4 regions of the Cloacibacterium normanense genome follow, and region 4 is predicted to be linked to each of the others. Evidence: riboswitches for the same ligand, from Rfam matches in the RefSeq annotation. Region 4 holds a riboswitch; each other region holds the start of a gene.
What was found. Region 4 has a riboswitch for S-adenosylmethionine ahead of EB819_RS04725 (Na+/H+ antiporter NhaC family protein). Riboswitches for the same ligand answer to the same signal wherever they lie in the genome.
Positions count from the first base shown of each region.

Region 1: it holds a riboswitch for S-adenosylmethionine, as region 4 does, so the genes downstream of both, EB819_RS12695 (O-acetylhomoserine aminocarboxypropyltransferase/cysteine synthase family protein) here and EB819_RS04725 (Na+/H+ antiporter NhaC family protein) in region 4, are expected to answer to the same signal.
Region 2: it holds a riboswitch for S-adenosylmethionine, as region 4 does, so the genes downstream of both, EB819_RS09580 (homocysteine S-methyltransferase family protein) here and EB819_RS04725 (Na+/H+ antiporter NhaC family protein) in region 4, are expected to answer to the same signal.
Region 3: it holds a riboswitch for S-adenosylmethionine, as region 4 does, so the genes downstream of both, EB819_RS05880 (hypothetical protein) here and EB819_RS04725 (Na+/H+ antiporter NhaC family protein) in region 4, are expected to answer to the same signal.

Region 1 is NZ_CP034157.1:2,751,580-2,754,737, forward strand. It holds gene EB819_RS12690 (glycoside hydrolase family 3 C-terminal domain-containing protein) at 1-1,064, opposite strand, end outside; SAM riboswitch class I at 1,309-1,418, shown strand; gene EB819_RS12695 (O-acetylhomoserine aminocarboxypropyltransferase/cysteine synthase family protein) at 1,556-2,851, shown strand; gene EB819_RS12700 (OsmC family protein) at 2,872-3,158, shown strand, end outside.
Region 2 is NZ_CP034157.1:2,096,021-2,099,178, forward strand. It holds gene EB819_RS09575 (MGH1-like glycoside hydrolase domain-containing protein) at 1-932, opposite strand, end outside; SAM riboswitch class I at 1,082-1,192, shown strand; gene EB819_RS09580 (homocysteine S-methyltransferase family protein) at 1,253-2,263, shown strand; gene metH (methionine synthase) at 2,335-3,158, shown strand, end outside.
Region 3 is NZ_CP034157.1:1,276,581-1,279,738, forward strand. It holds gene EB819_RS05870 (hypothetical protein) at 1-353, opposite strand, end outside; gene EB819_RS05875 (helix-turn-helix transcriptional regulator) at 441-1,433, shown strand; SAM-I-IV-variant riboswitch at 1,484-1,584, shown strand; gene EB819_RS05880 (hypothetical protein) at 1,638-1,919, shown strand; gene EB819_RS05885 (hypothetical protein) at 2,030-2,626, shown strand; partial or broken gene EB819_RS05890 (IS3 family transposase) at 2,825-3,158, shown strand, end outside.
Region 4 is NZ_CP034157.1:1,030,063-1,033,220, forward strand. It holds gene EB819_RS04720 (helix-turn-helix domain-containing protein) at 1-450, opposite strand, end outside; SAM-I-IV-variant riboswitch at 1,219-1,315, shown strand; gene EB819_RS04725 (Na+/H+ antiporter NhaC family protein) at 1,352-2,671, shown strand.

The DNA of each region.
Region 1 (3,158 bases), 1.0 Mb from region 4:
GCTCTGTGTTCTTCAGAAGCAATGTTTCCAAAAGGTTTGTTTTTATTCATGGTAGTCAAGAAAGCTAATCTTAGGATTCTTCTTACTTTATCATCCAATTCTTTAGTTCCTACTTCACCAGATTTGATGAGTTTTAAATAAGGATGTGCTAAATAGTAATTGTCATAAGCATTGCTAGTTCCTTCAGAAAGTCCATTTGTCCAGCTTCCGAATTCCATGTCAAGACCATTCATAATGGCTTGTTTAGTATCATTTACAGCACCCCAATCAGAAATCACTACTCCTTTAAAACCCCATTCTTTTTTCAGAATATCGTTTAATAAATATTGATTTTGACTTGCGTACTGATTTTTGTACATATCATAAGCTCCCATGATAGACCAAGTGTCTCCTTCTTGTACTGCTGCTTTGAAGGCAGGTAAATAAATTTCATATAGAGCTCTATCATCTACAATTACATTGCTGGTATGTCTAAATTGTTCCTGATTATTAAGTGCATAATGTTTTACACAAGCAGCTACACCATTAGATTGAACCCCTTTAATGTATGGAACCACCATTTTAGAAGATAAAAACGGGTCTTCTCCCATATATTCGAAGTTTCTACCGTTTAATGGAGTTCTGTAAATATTAACACCAGGTCCTAGTAAAATATCTTTTTTTCTATAACGAGCTTCTTCTCCAAGAGCTTTTCCGTAGTTCCAAGACATTTTTTTATTCCAAGTTGCAGAGAGTGCAGTAAGCGCAGGATAAGCAATGATGGAGTCATTGGTCCAACCAGCTTGATCCCATTCATCCCATTTTACTTCAGGACGAATTCCGTGTGGTCCATCAGTTGTCCAAAATTCTGGAATTCCTAATCTTGGAACACCTGGTGAACTGAATTTTGACTGAGCATGAAGCATCGCTACTTTTTCTTCTAAAGTCATTTTAGAAAGAGCGTCTTCTACTCTGAGTTCTATAGGTTGAGAATCATCTAAATAAATTTGTGTCTTTTTTTCTTGTGCTTTTGCTTGAAAAATCATTAACGAGACTAAGCAAACAAGTGCAATTTTCTTGAACATAAGAATTAATTTTTGGTTCAGTAAATCTACAACTTTTTATTATTATCTCAAAATGAGATAATAAATTTTTCAAAAAACTTATCTTGATATTAAATATTTTAAAATAAAAATCAATAAATTAATTGTTAATCAGGTAGTTATAATTTGTTTAAAATAAAAAGAATATTTTTTTCTTCTAAAAATTTGGTTTTCTGTAAAACTTGTTTTTATATTTGCAACACGAAAAAAGTTCTTTTATACACGCAACTTATTAAGAAAGGTGGAGGGAATTGACCCTGCGAAACCTTGGCAACCTGCTAACAGAAATGAGAGTAAGGTGCCAAATTCAACCCCGAAGTTCGGGAAAGATAAGTCTGAAATCAGTTTAAAATAGTCATACACTATATCAAAAACTCTTTCGACTTGTCGGAAGAGTTTTTTTATGCTCTTTCGTCAAGAATTTTCTGCAAATAAGTTGCTCTAATATTTAACAATTAAAAATTATTAAAAAAATGAGCAATTTAAAATTTGAAACGCTTCAACTTCACGCTGGTCAAGAAATCGACCCAACTACCAATTCTAGAGCGGTGCCGCTTTACCAAACTTCGTCTTATACCTTTAACAGTGCAGAACATGCTGCCAATCTTTTTGGTTTAAAAGAATTTGGGAATATCTACACCAGACTCATGAATCCTACCACTGATGTTTTCGAAAAACGTGTGGCTGCACTTCACGGTGGAGTAGCTGCTTTGGCTACCGCTTCTGGTCACGCTGCGCAATTTTTGGCGATTACCAATATTTTACAAGCAGGAGACAATTTCGTGAGTTCGCCTTATTTGTACGGAGGAAGTTATAATCAGTTTAAAGTTTCTTTCAAAAAATTAGGCATCGAAGCACAATTTGCTAAAGACGATGCTCCAGAAAGTTTTGAAGAATTGATTAACGAAAACACCAAGGCGATTTATTTAGAAACGATAGGAAACCCTACATTGAATGTGGCAGATTTTGATGCAATCTCAGCTGTAGCTAAAAAACATAATATTCCATTAATCGTAGACAATACTTTTGGAGCAGGTGGTTATTTGTTTAGACCGATTGAACATGGCGCAAATGTAGTGGTAGAATCTGCGACCAAATGGATTGGCGGTCACGGAACTTCTATCGGAGGAATCATCATAGATGGCGGAAATTTCGATTGGGGAAATGGTAAGTTTCCACAGTTTTCTGAACCTTCAGATGGTTATCATGGGTTGGTTTTCTCAGATGTTTTTGGAGTTAATGGACCTTTTGGAAATATTGCCTTTATCATCAAAGCTAGAGTAGAAGGTCTTAGAGATTTTGGACCTACAATTTCTCCATTCAATTCATTTTTATTGCTTCAAGGTTTAGAAACATTATCGCTGAGAGTAGACAGAACCGTAGAAAATGCTCAGAAATTAGCAGAATTTTTAGAAAATCACCCTAAAGTAGAAAAAGTATTATATCCAGGTTTGCCAAGTTTCCCAGATTATGAAAATGCCAAAAAATACCTGAAAAAAGGTTTCGGAGGCGTACTTAATTTTGAAATCAAAGGCGGAAAAGAAGCAGCGGTAAAATTCATTGATCATTTACAATTGGTTTCGCATTTAGCAAATGTAGGAGATTCTAAAACGCTTATCATCAATCCAGCTTCTACCACACACGAACAACTTTCAGACGAAGAAAGATTAAAAGCAGGAATTACTCCGGGACAAATTAGATTAAGCGTAGGAATAGAACATATAGAGGATATTGTCGCAGATTTAGAGCAATCATTTCAACAATTATAAAAAGTAAAAAAAGAAGAAAAATGTCAGAATTAAATTTTAAAATAAGCGCAGAAAGTAAATCTGCAACCAAAGTGATTGCTAAAGCAAGACAGTTTGAAATCATCATAGACGAACCTCAAGATTTAGGAGGAAAAGACGAAGCGCCCAATCCTGTAGAAACATTATTGGCAAGTTATGCAGGTTGTTTCAATGTAGTGCTTCATCTTTTAGCAAAAGAAAGAAATATAGAAATCAATCATTTGAAAATTGATATTAACGGAAACATCAATCCTCAAAAATTATTGGGAATTTCTAAAGAAGAAAGAGC
Region 2 (3,158 bases), 1.1 Mb from region 4:
GGAGACATTCTGAAATCAAAAGTTTTGGTTTCGCCACCTTCTAATTCTGTATCTATTACAAAAGCAGCTTTAGTTCCAAATTTTTTAGGATTCACCGTGTTTTTATGATGAACGATATGATGGTTAATTCCATCTTTAAAGTATTTATTTTCAGATTTTTTTCCGAATAATTTTTCGGTATTGGTTTCATTTTCGCAGAAAAGAATTTTCACGGATTTATCACGAGAATAAAGCTTTTTCATTCCCAAACTCTCATGTTCTATTTCTATTTGACCACGATGGCGCGTTGTAAAATTAGGTTTATAAGAATTATAACCCCAACTCCAATTATTTCTGTACCAAAGTGTGGGCAAAATCACCAAAGGCGCTTTTTCTGAATTTCGGTTGGTGACGGTAACTCTGATTAAAATATCATCATGGTGAATTTTGGCATATTCTATAAAAATATCGAAATATTCATTTTGGTCAAAAATTCCCGTATCTATAATTTCATATTCTGTTTCCTTATTGCTTCGTTCTGCATTTGTCTTGATTAAATCTTCGTAAGGAAAAGCATTTTGCGGATATTTGTACACCATTTTCATGTAAGAATGAGTAGGCGTATTGTCTAAATAATAGAAAATTTCTTTAATGTCTTCGCCATGATTTCCTTGATGGTTGCTCAATCCAAAGAAACGTTCTTTGACCATTTTATCTTTCTTGTTCCAAAAAGAAAAAGCGAAGCACAAACGTTGCTTGTCATCAGAAATTCCCGCGATTCCTTCTTCTGCCCATCGGTAAGTTCTGCTTTCTGCATCATCATGACCAGTTGCTCCCCAAGTATTTCCATCAAAGGAATAATCTTCTCTTACGTTTCCCCACTGTCTATTGCTTACATAAGGTCCCCAAGTTCTGTAATTTATATCTTGTAATCGTTGTTTTTCAGCATTCATAACCATTATTTTTTAATATAACATGATGCGAAGGTAGAAAAAAATAAAAACTATGAAATTTCATTTATATTAATTTTTTCAATGACAATTTCTTATTGTGAAAAAAATGATATAGCTTTGCAAAAGATTTGTTCTTTCATATAATCGAAATGTTATCAAGAAAGGTGGAGAGATTAGACTCTGTGAAACCTTGGCAACCTCTCGCGTTTCTGAAACGAGAAAAGGTGCTACATTCTACTCATTTTTGGGATAGATAACACATAAAAACAGTTGATTCCCTCAACTTTTCTTATAGCATTTCATTTTTTAATCACATTGAAATGCAAAATAGCGACATACTTTATCAAAATTTACAGCAAAGAATCCTTGTTCTAGACGGAGCTATGGGAACTATGCTTCAGCGATATCAGTTTACTGAAGAAGATTATCGTGGCGAAAGATTTAAAAACTGGGAATCTCCATTGAAGGGAAATAATGATTTACTTTCTCTTACTCAGCCTAATGCTATAGAAGAAATACATAAAAAATATTTAGAAGCTGGTGCAGACATCATCGAAACCAATACTTTTTCTGCGACTACCATTGCAATGGCAGATTATCACATGGAAGATTTGGTGTATGAACTGAATTATGAATCTGCAAAAATTGCGAGAAAAGTTTGTGATGAATTCACGGCCTTAACTCCAGAAAAACCAAGATTTGTAGCAGGTTCTATTGGCCCAACTAATAAAACTGCATCTCTTTCCCCGGATGTAAATGACCCTGGTTATAGAGCCATTACTTTTGATGAGTTAAGAATTGCTTACAAACAACAAGCAGAAGCACTTTTAGATGGCGGTTCTGATATTCTTTTGGTAGAAACCATTTTTGATACTTTGAATGCAAAAGCTGCACTTTTTGCCATTGACCAAATTCAGGAAGAAAGAAAAATTCAGATTCCAATTATGGTTTCAGGCACTATTACAGACGCGTCTGGAAGAACGCTTAGCGGACAAACTGCTGAAGCATTTTTGGTTTCTATTTCTCATCTTAATTTATTGAGTGTTGGGTTTAACTGTGCTCTAGGAGCGAAACAACTGACGCCTTATTTAGAAACCATTTCTAATAATTCTGAATTTTACATTTCTGCTTATCCAAATGCTGGTTTACCGAATGCTTTTGGGCAATACGATGAATCTCCAGAATTTATGGCAGAACAAATCCGTGAATATGCAGAAAAAGGATTGGTAAATATCGTTGGTGGTTGTTGCGGAACAACTCCTGACCACATTGCTGCAATCGCAAAAATCGTGAAAAATTATCAACCAAGAAAAGTTGATGTGATGATTTGATGATGAGTTAATGTGATGCTTTTCACAAGCATTATCTTATTTTCAAATTAACTAATTATCTCATTTATAATATGAAATATTTAAAACTTTCGGGTCTAGAACCTTTAATTATAACTCCAGAATCCAATTTTATCAATATTGGAGAAAGAACCAATGTAGCAGGTTCTAAGAAATTTCTCAGATTGATTAAAGAAGAAAAATTTTCTGAAGCTTTAGATATTGCTCGTCATCAAGTGGAAGGTGGCGCACAGATTTTAGACATTTGTTTTGATGATGGACTTTTAGACGGAAAATATTGCATGGTTAAATTCTTAAATTTAATCGCCTCAGAACCTGATATTGCCAGAATTCCAATGATGATAGATTCATCTAAATGGGAAATTTTAGAAGCTGGTTTGCAAGTGGTTCAAGGGAAATGCGTAGTGAATTCCATAAGTTTAAAAGGTGGCGAAGAAGAGTTTATTCGTCAAGCCAAAGCCATCAAAAGATATGGTGCTGCGGTAGTTGTAATGGCTTTTGATGAAAATGGACAAGCCGATAATTACGAACGCAGAATAGAAATTTGTAAAAGAAGTTATAAACTGTTGACGGACACAGTCCGTTTTCCTGCAGAAGACATCATTTTCGACTTAAATATTTTCCCAGTTGCAACTGGAATGGAAGAACATCGCAGAAATGCTTTAGATTTCATTAATGCTACAAAATGGGTTCGTGAAAACTTACCTTACGTTTCGGTTTCTGGTGGTGTTTCTAACGTTTCGTTTTCGTTTAGGGGAAATGATACGGTAAGAGAAGCGATGCACTCGGTTTTTCTCTATCACGCCATCAAAGCGGGAATGAATATGGGAATTGTAAACCCTGCAATGTTAGAAATTTACGACGAAATTCCTAAAGA
Region 3 (3,158 bases), 250 kb from region 4:
ATTTCGACTGCTACAAACTCGTTATTGTAATCTACAATATGTACAACACCTATAATGCTTCCCTTATCTACCAAAAACTTTATTTCATTTTCGTCAATTTTTTCGAATTTTTTAACTGTATTCAAATCAAAAAGATGTTCATCGGGAGCTAAACAATAATCTTGTGATAGAGAAATTGGTGTAAAACCTGAATGATTTAACTTATAAACTGATTTTCTATCTGCAGCCGGTAAATAAGAAATTCTGTTTCTATAACAAAATTGTTTTAGAAATTCCTCTTTGACAGAATCATAATATATGAGATTTGTAACTGCAATATCTTTTATTTTGGCATTTTTTAGTCTTTCATTCATAGTTATCATTTAATCCTTAAATTTACATATTTCATTTTTAATGATAGGATTTTATAAATTAGTCAATAATTTTTTTTTTGAATTGATATGGCCACCAACAAAAATGCAGTTTTACGTTACAATATACTTGATCATTGTTTCTCTAATTTTTATAAAAAATACTTTATTGAAGACTTGATCAGTGTTTGTGGAGAAAAACTTACGGAACATTTTGGCTATGAAATGTCTGTCTCTAGGCGAACTATTCTAGAAGACATTAAATTCATGAAAAGTGCAGCAGGATATGATGCGCCAATTATTTCCATAGCCGATGGAAAAAAAGTGTATTACCGATATGAGGAAGAAGATTTTTCCATCCTTAAAAAACCTTTAACTGAAAGGGAAAAGCTTGCCCTATCAGAAGTTCTTAACAGTATAAGCAGAATTAAAAATCTACCAGGACTTGTTGGAATGGAAACCGTTCAAACAAAAATATATTCTGTATTAGACATTACAAAAGATGAGAGAAAAATCATCAGTTTTCAGGAAAATGAATTTTTAGTAGGCGTAGAAAATTTAAGTCCCCTCTATCAACACATCAGTCATAAAAATACTTTAAAAATAGAGTATCGCAGTTTCAGAAGTGATCAGAATATTTTTATAGATTTTTCTCCTCAATTTTTAAAGCAATATAATAACCGATGGTTTTTGTTTGGAGAAAATCACGAAAAAGAAGCTGTACAGAATCTTGCCTTAGATCGCATAAAAAGTATTGCTATTAACAATGAGTCTTATAGAGAAGCCATCATAGACTATGATGAATACTTCGATGACATAATAGGAGTAACTGATATTGCTACGCATACCCCCATACAAGTGAAAATAGAAATAAGCGAAGAATCTTTACCCTATATCAAAACTAAACCACTTCATGGATCACAAAAAATAAAAGGAAACCTCTTAACCTTATACGTAAAACACAATTACGAACTTGAATCTCTTTTACTATCTTTTGGTGATAAAATAAAGATTCTGGAACCTGAGTATCTGGTAGAAACTTTAAAAGAACGTATCCAAAAACAATTTGCATTGTATTTCTAATAATTCTTGTTATGCAGATAGACTGCATACATAAGCTATTTCTTTGCATTGTAAATCATCAGGAGCTTCCAGAAAATACCGGAACACCAACCGAGAGACCAAAATCCACGGTGGTAAAGTATGAGGGCATCCGCCAAAATATAAGGTTATACCCACAACTTTTTCCTGCTGATAAAAATAAAATTTAATTCAAAAATTATTTTTATGAGCAAAAGACAAAGCACTACGCTTAAATTCAGAACAAATCCTGCCGTTTTTAACACCCAAAAAAACAGCTTCAACTTTCGTAAGCCGAAATTTATTTTTACAATTTGTGATATCACAAATATGTATTTTAAATACACTGGTTTGACCGAAAAAATAACAACAATTTTAAAGGTAAGAATAAGTGAAGCCATACATTCTTGTAATGAGTTAAAATTGTTTGAATCTTTTTTAGAACATCAGGTTTCTAAATGCTTACAAATCAGCAGCACCTATCATTAAACGAAATTATTAGTTTATATCTCAATACAGAGCAAGGAAATTCAACATATTATTTTACTGAACAACAAGATAATAATATACAAGTCGCATAAAAACTTAATTCATTCACGATGCAAATTATACATCAACAATCACTAGAACATTTGATTACCTTGGAATACCAAAGTGCAATTGCATTTTTTTACATTGATATCAGATATCAAATTAAGAATAACACTTTAATCATTACTGAAGATCTATTTTCAGAGAAAGACTATTATCATTATTTAGAAACAGGAGCCATCAATAGTATAGCTCAAATGAATGATGCCTACTTATATGACCAGAATAAATCTCATACCGAAAACTTAAGTCATGCAATAGAGAAAATCGTTAACAATCGTAGGCTTATCTACGGCATTCCACTGGTTTCAAAATTTGGTAAAAATTTAACTGAAAATGAATGGGAACTTATCGTGAAGAAATTTTCCGTAAAAACTACCACTACGTTCAATTCTAGTTTTTTAGACTTTTTACGAGAAAAAGGACTTCATCCCAAACCTTTTGATGAGGAAAAAGGGCAATGGGTAGCTAACTGTCCTAGCGGTGCAAAGCATCCTATCATGATTAGTGCCTATTTTGATGAATTTGGTTGTGGGTGGTGCAAGAAAAAAGGTGGAAAACAAGAACTTAAGGATTGGATACAAGAAATAAATTTGGAAAAGTAACAATTGCACAAGAAGGAGTATTATTTACATCGAAGACTATGAGCTAAATAATAAGAAAAAGATTTGAAGGAAAAGGATAATTGTTCTATCAAACAAGATACATCTGATAGGAAATAAAATGTAAATCGTCAGCAAAAAGTGGACATTAGATATTAAAAAGTTAAGGAGTGTTTTCAAAAAAAAGAATTACATTTAATTATGGAAACACCTAAGAAAAAAAGTACTGAAAAATTCGTAAAAGACATTCGTAAAAATACACGAAGGATTTTTACAGCCGAGCAAAAAATTCTCATTGTAATGGAAGGACTTCGTGCAGAGACCTCTGTTGTAGAATTATGTAGAAAACACAACATTGCTCAATCGCAATTCTACGCATGGAACAAAGAGTTTATGGAAGCTGGAAAGAAACGTCTCAACGGAGATGTTGTCCGTGAAGCCACCAGTGATGAAGTTTCTAACTTGAGGAAAGAGAATACCCGATTGAAGGAGATGGTAGCAGATTTGGTTCTACGCTATGACATCGTAAAAAAAA
Region 4 (3,158 bases):
CTCCGCTTCTTTTAATGCTTTCTCCAAAGACTCTTTTTCTGGTTCTTTCCTAGGTGTGGTTTTATTTCCCATTATAGAACTATTTCCAATACAAAGTTCGACTTTTTCTGATTTGTACTGTGTTATCCAATTACGAATTACTTTGTCTGTCTTTATGTTATAGGCTATCTTGGCTTCTTGTATCGTTAATAGACCTTGTTCTATCGCTGTAACTATTGTACGTTTTTCTAGTCCTGTGTACGTTCGACGTTTCAAATTTTCTAGGTAGTTAGGCGAACCAAAATCTCGCATCCAACTATCTAAGGTGGATTGGCCTAAATTATAGAGCCGAATCGCCTCCTTTCTCGGTAATCCTGATTCTACCTCTTGAACAATTTGTTTTTTTAATCGTTTGTCGTAATGACTCTGTTTACTCTCGCGAGCTAAAAATCTCTCTTCTTTTGATTGCATATACTCTATTTTTGTGTATAGCTATTTCAGGACAAGACAATAGGTGATGTAGTGATGAAGTGATGAGGTTATGAGGTAAAGCGATTGTTTTATAAAAATTTTTTATAACACAAAGTTCACGGAGATTTTGTGAAATGATAGCGTTATTGAGCTCCCAAAGGAACATCAGAGATGTTCTAGAAAGCACACGGATTTTTAATGCAAAAAATGTTTAGAAAATAAAGTTGGTGGCTGAGCACAGACTGAAAGTCTGAGAACGAAGTTCACGAAGCCACTGTGTGTGGATTTTTTGTGTTTGTTTTTATATCACAAAGTCCACGGAGATTTTGTAAAATGATGGCGTTTTTGAGTTCCCAAAGGAACATCATAGATGTTCTAGAAAGCACACGGATTTTTAATGCAAAAAATGTTTAGAAAATAAAGTTGGTGGCTGAGCACAGACTGAAGGTCTGCGAACGAAGTTCACGAAGCCACAGATTCAAAGATAAACTTTGCCTGAGCCTGTCGAGGGCAACGTGCAATAAAAAATGTTGTGCCAGAATATAGTCGAAGGCATAAAGTAGATGAATTCTATTTTCTAATTTTTGAGATATTTTTAGAGAAAGAGGAGAGGTAAAGTAAATGTTGGGGTATTGAAAAAGGAAATGGAAGAAGTATTTTTATTCTTTAATTTTTAGAAATCAAGGAGTTAAAAGGCTGTGTTGATGGTCTATGAGGGCGATTGATAGATTGTATTTGGTTCGTTGGGAGATAATGATTACTTTTGCCGCCTATTATCAGGAACCTCTACGGGAGGTAGCAACCTGCAACAACAAGCAAGGTGCTAAAGCGATAAGCCAAACTTTTTGGAAAAAATGTTGTCTATCTTTTGTAAAGTTCCTGTGTTAAATTTTTAAATTTTATGAACCATACAAAAGCAAATTTTCTCAGTTTACTTCCTTTTTTAATTTTCGTAGGTACATTTTTAGGTGCCGGAATCGTTTTGCAAGATTTTTATGCCTTGCCATCGCCTATTGCCGTGAGTATCGGTATTATTGCCGCCTTTGCCATGTCTAGGTTGCCTCATCAAGAAAAAATCAAAACTTTCTTACACGGTTGTGGAGAATCCAGTGTACTCACCATGTGTATTATTTATCTTTTGGCAGGGGCTTTTTCTACCGTAGCACAAGTTTCGGGGAGTGTAGATGCGGTGGTGAATATCGGTTTAACCTATATCTCTGCAGATTATTATGCTCTAGGGATTTTCCTTTTGGCCTCATTTCTTTCCTTGTCTTCTGGAACCTCGGTTGGCGCTATTGTCGCATTAGGGCCTATCGCGATACAGTTGGCTCAAAAAAGTGGAGCAGACCTTAACCTGATTGGGGCAAGTCTTTTGGGTGGTGCCATGTTTGGCGACAATCTTTCGGTGATTTCTGATACTACCATTGCAGCAGCTCAAACGTTGGGCAGCAGCATGAAAGATAAGTTCAGAACCAATTTTTATTTGGCTGCCCCTGCAGTAGTATTGACGGTGGTGATCTTACTTTTTATAGGTTTCAGCAATCCTGTGGCGCCTATTACTTACACTCCAACTCCAATTTCTTGGGAACTTATTTTCCCCTATTTGGTGGTTTTGGTTTTAGCCTTTTTAGGGTTAGATGTATTTCTTGTTTTGGTGATTGGGATATTTTTAGCGGGAGCCATTGGTTTGTGGCAAGGCAACCTTACGTGGTTGAGTTTTGCCAAAGCCAGTTATGAAGGCTTCACGTCTATGACCGAAATTTTCCTATTGTCTTTGCTTACAGGTGGTTTGGCTGCCTTAGTAGAAAAAGCAGGGGGGATTCAATATTTATTGAATAAAATAGAAGCTAAGATTAGCTCAGCCAAATCTGCACAATTGGGAGCAGGTTTGATTACAGGTTTGGTAAATCTCTGTATTGCCAATAATACGGTGTCGATTTTAATCTCTGGGAAAGTGTTGAGACCTATTTCTGAACGTTTTGAAGTTCCTGCCCGAAAGATGGCTTCTGTGATTGATATTTTTGCGTGTATCGTTCAAGGGTTACTTCCTTATGGCGCTCAGGTTTTATTGATTATCGGATACAGTAAAAATAAAATCAATTATGTGGATATGCTCTCGCATTCTTATTATTTAGGGCTTTTATTGGTGATGGTATTGGGTTCTATGTTTTTGGGAAAGTCAAGGAATAAGGTGCCTTCGATAGGCTCAGGTATTTGTTGAGAAAAATTCTTTTCCCCGACCCTGCCTTCGACTACGCTCAGGCACCGTGGGTGGAATTTTTCTATTTGGTTTTGGAGTTTCTATAACACAAAGTTCACGGAGATTTTGTGAAATAATGCCGTTTTTGAGCTCCCAAAGGAACATCAGAGATGTTCTAGAGAGTGCACGGATTTTAATGCAATAGAAATAATGTGCCTTCGACTACGCTCAGGCACCGTGTAATGGAATAATTGGTGGCTGAGCTTGTCGAAGCCACAGCATCAACAAATAAACTCTGCTTTTCAGATTTAATGTTCTTTTGTCTTGAAACAAAAGAACCAAAAGTTCAAGTCTGGAAATCCTCAGCTAAAAATAAATAACCTTTTCTAAAAACTCTGAAACTCACTCGGCAGAATGCCGAGCTTAAACAGCAGACTTTTTTAACGAAAAGGTTATTCATTTTTTTTACGCTTGCGGTTTCCTAGGACATCAATTAAAATAGGTAATT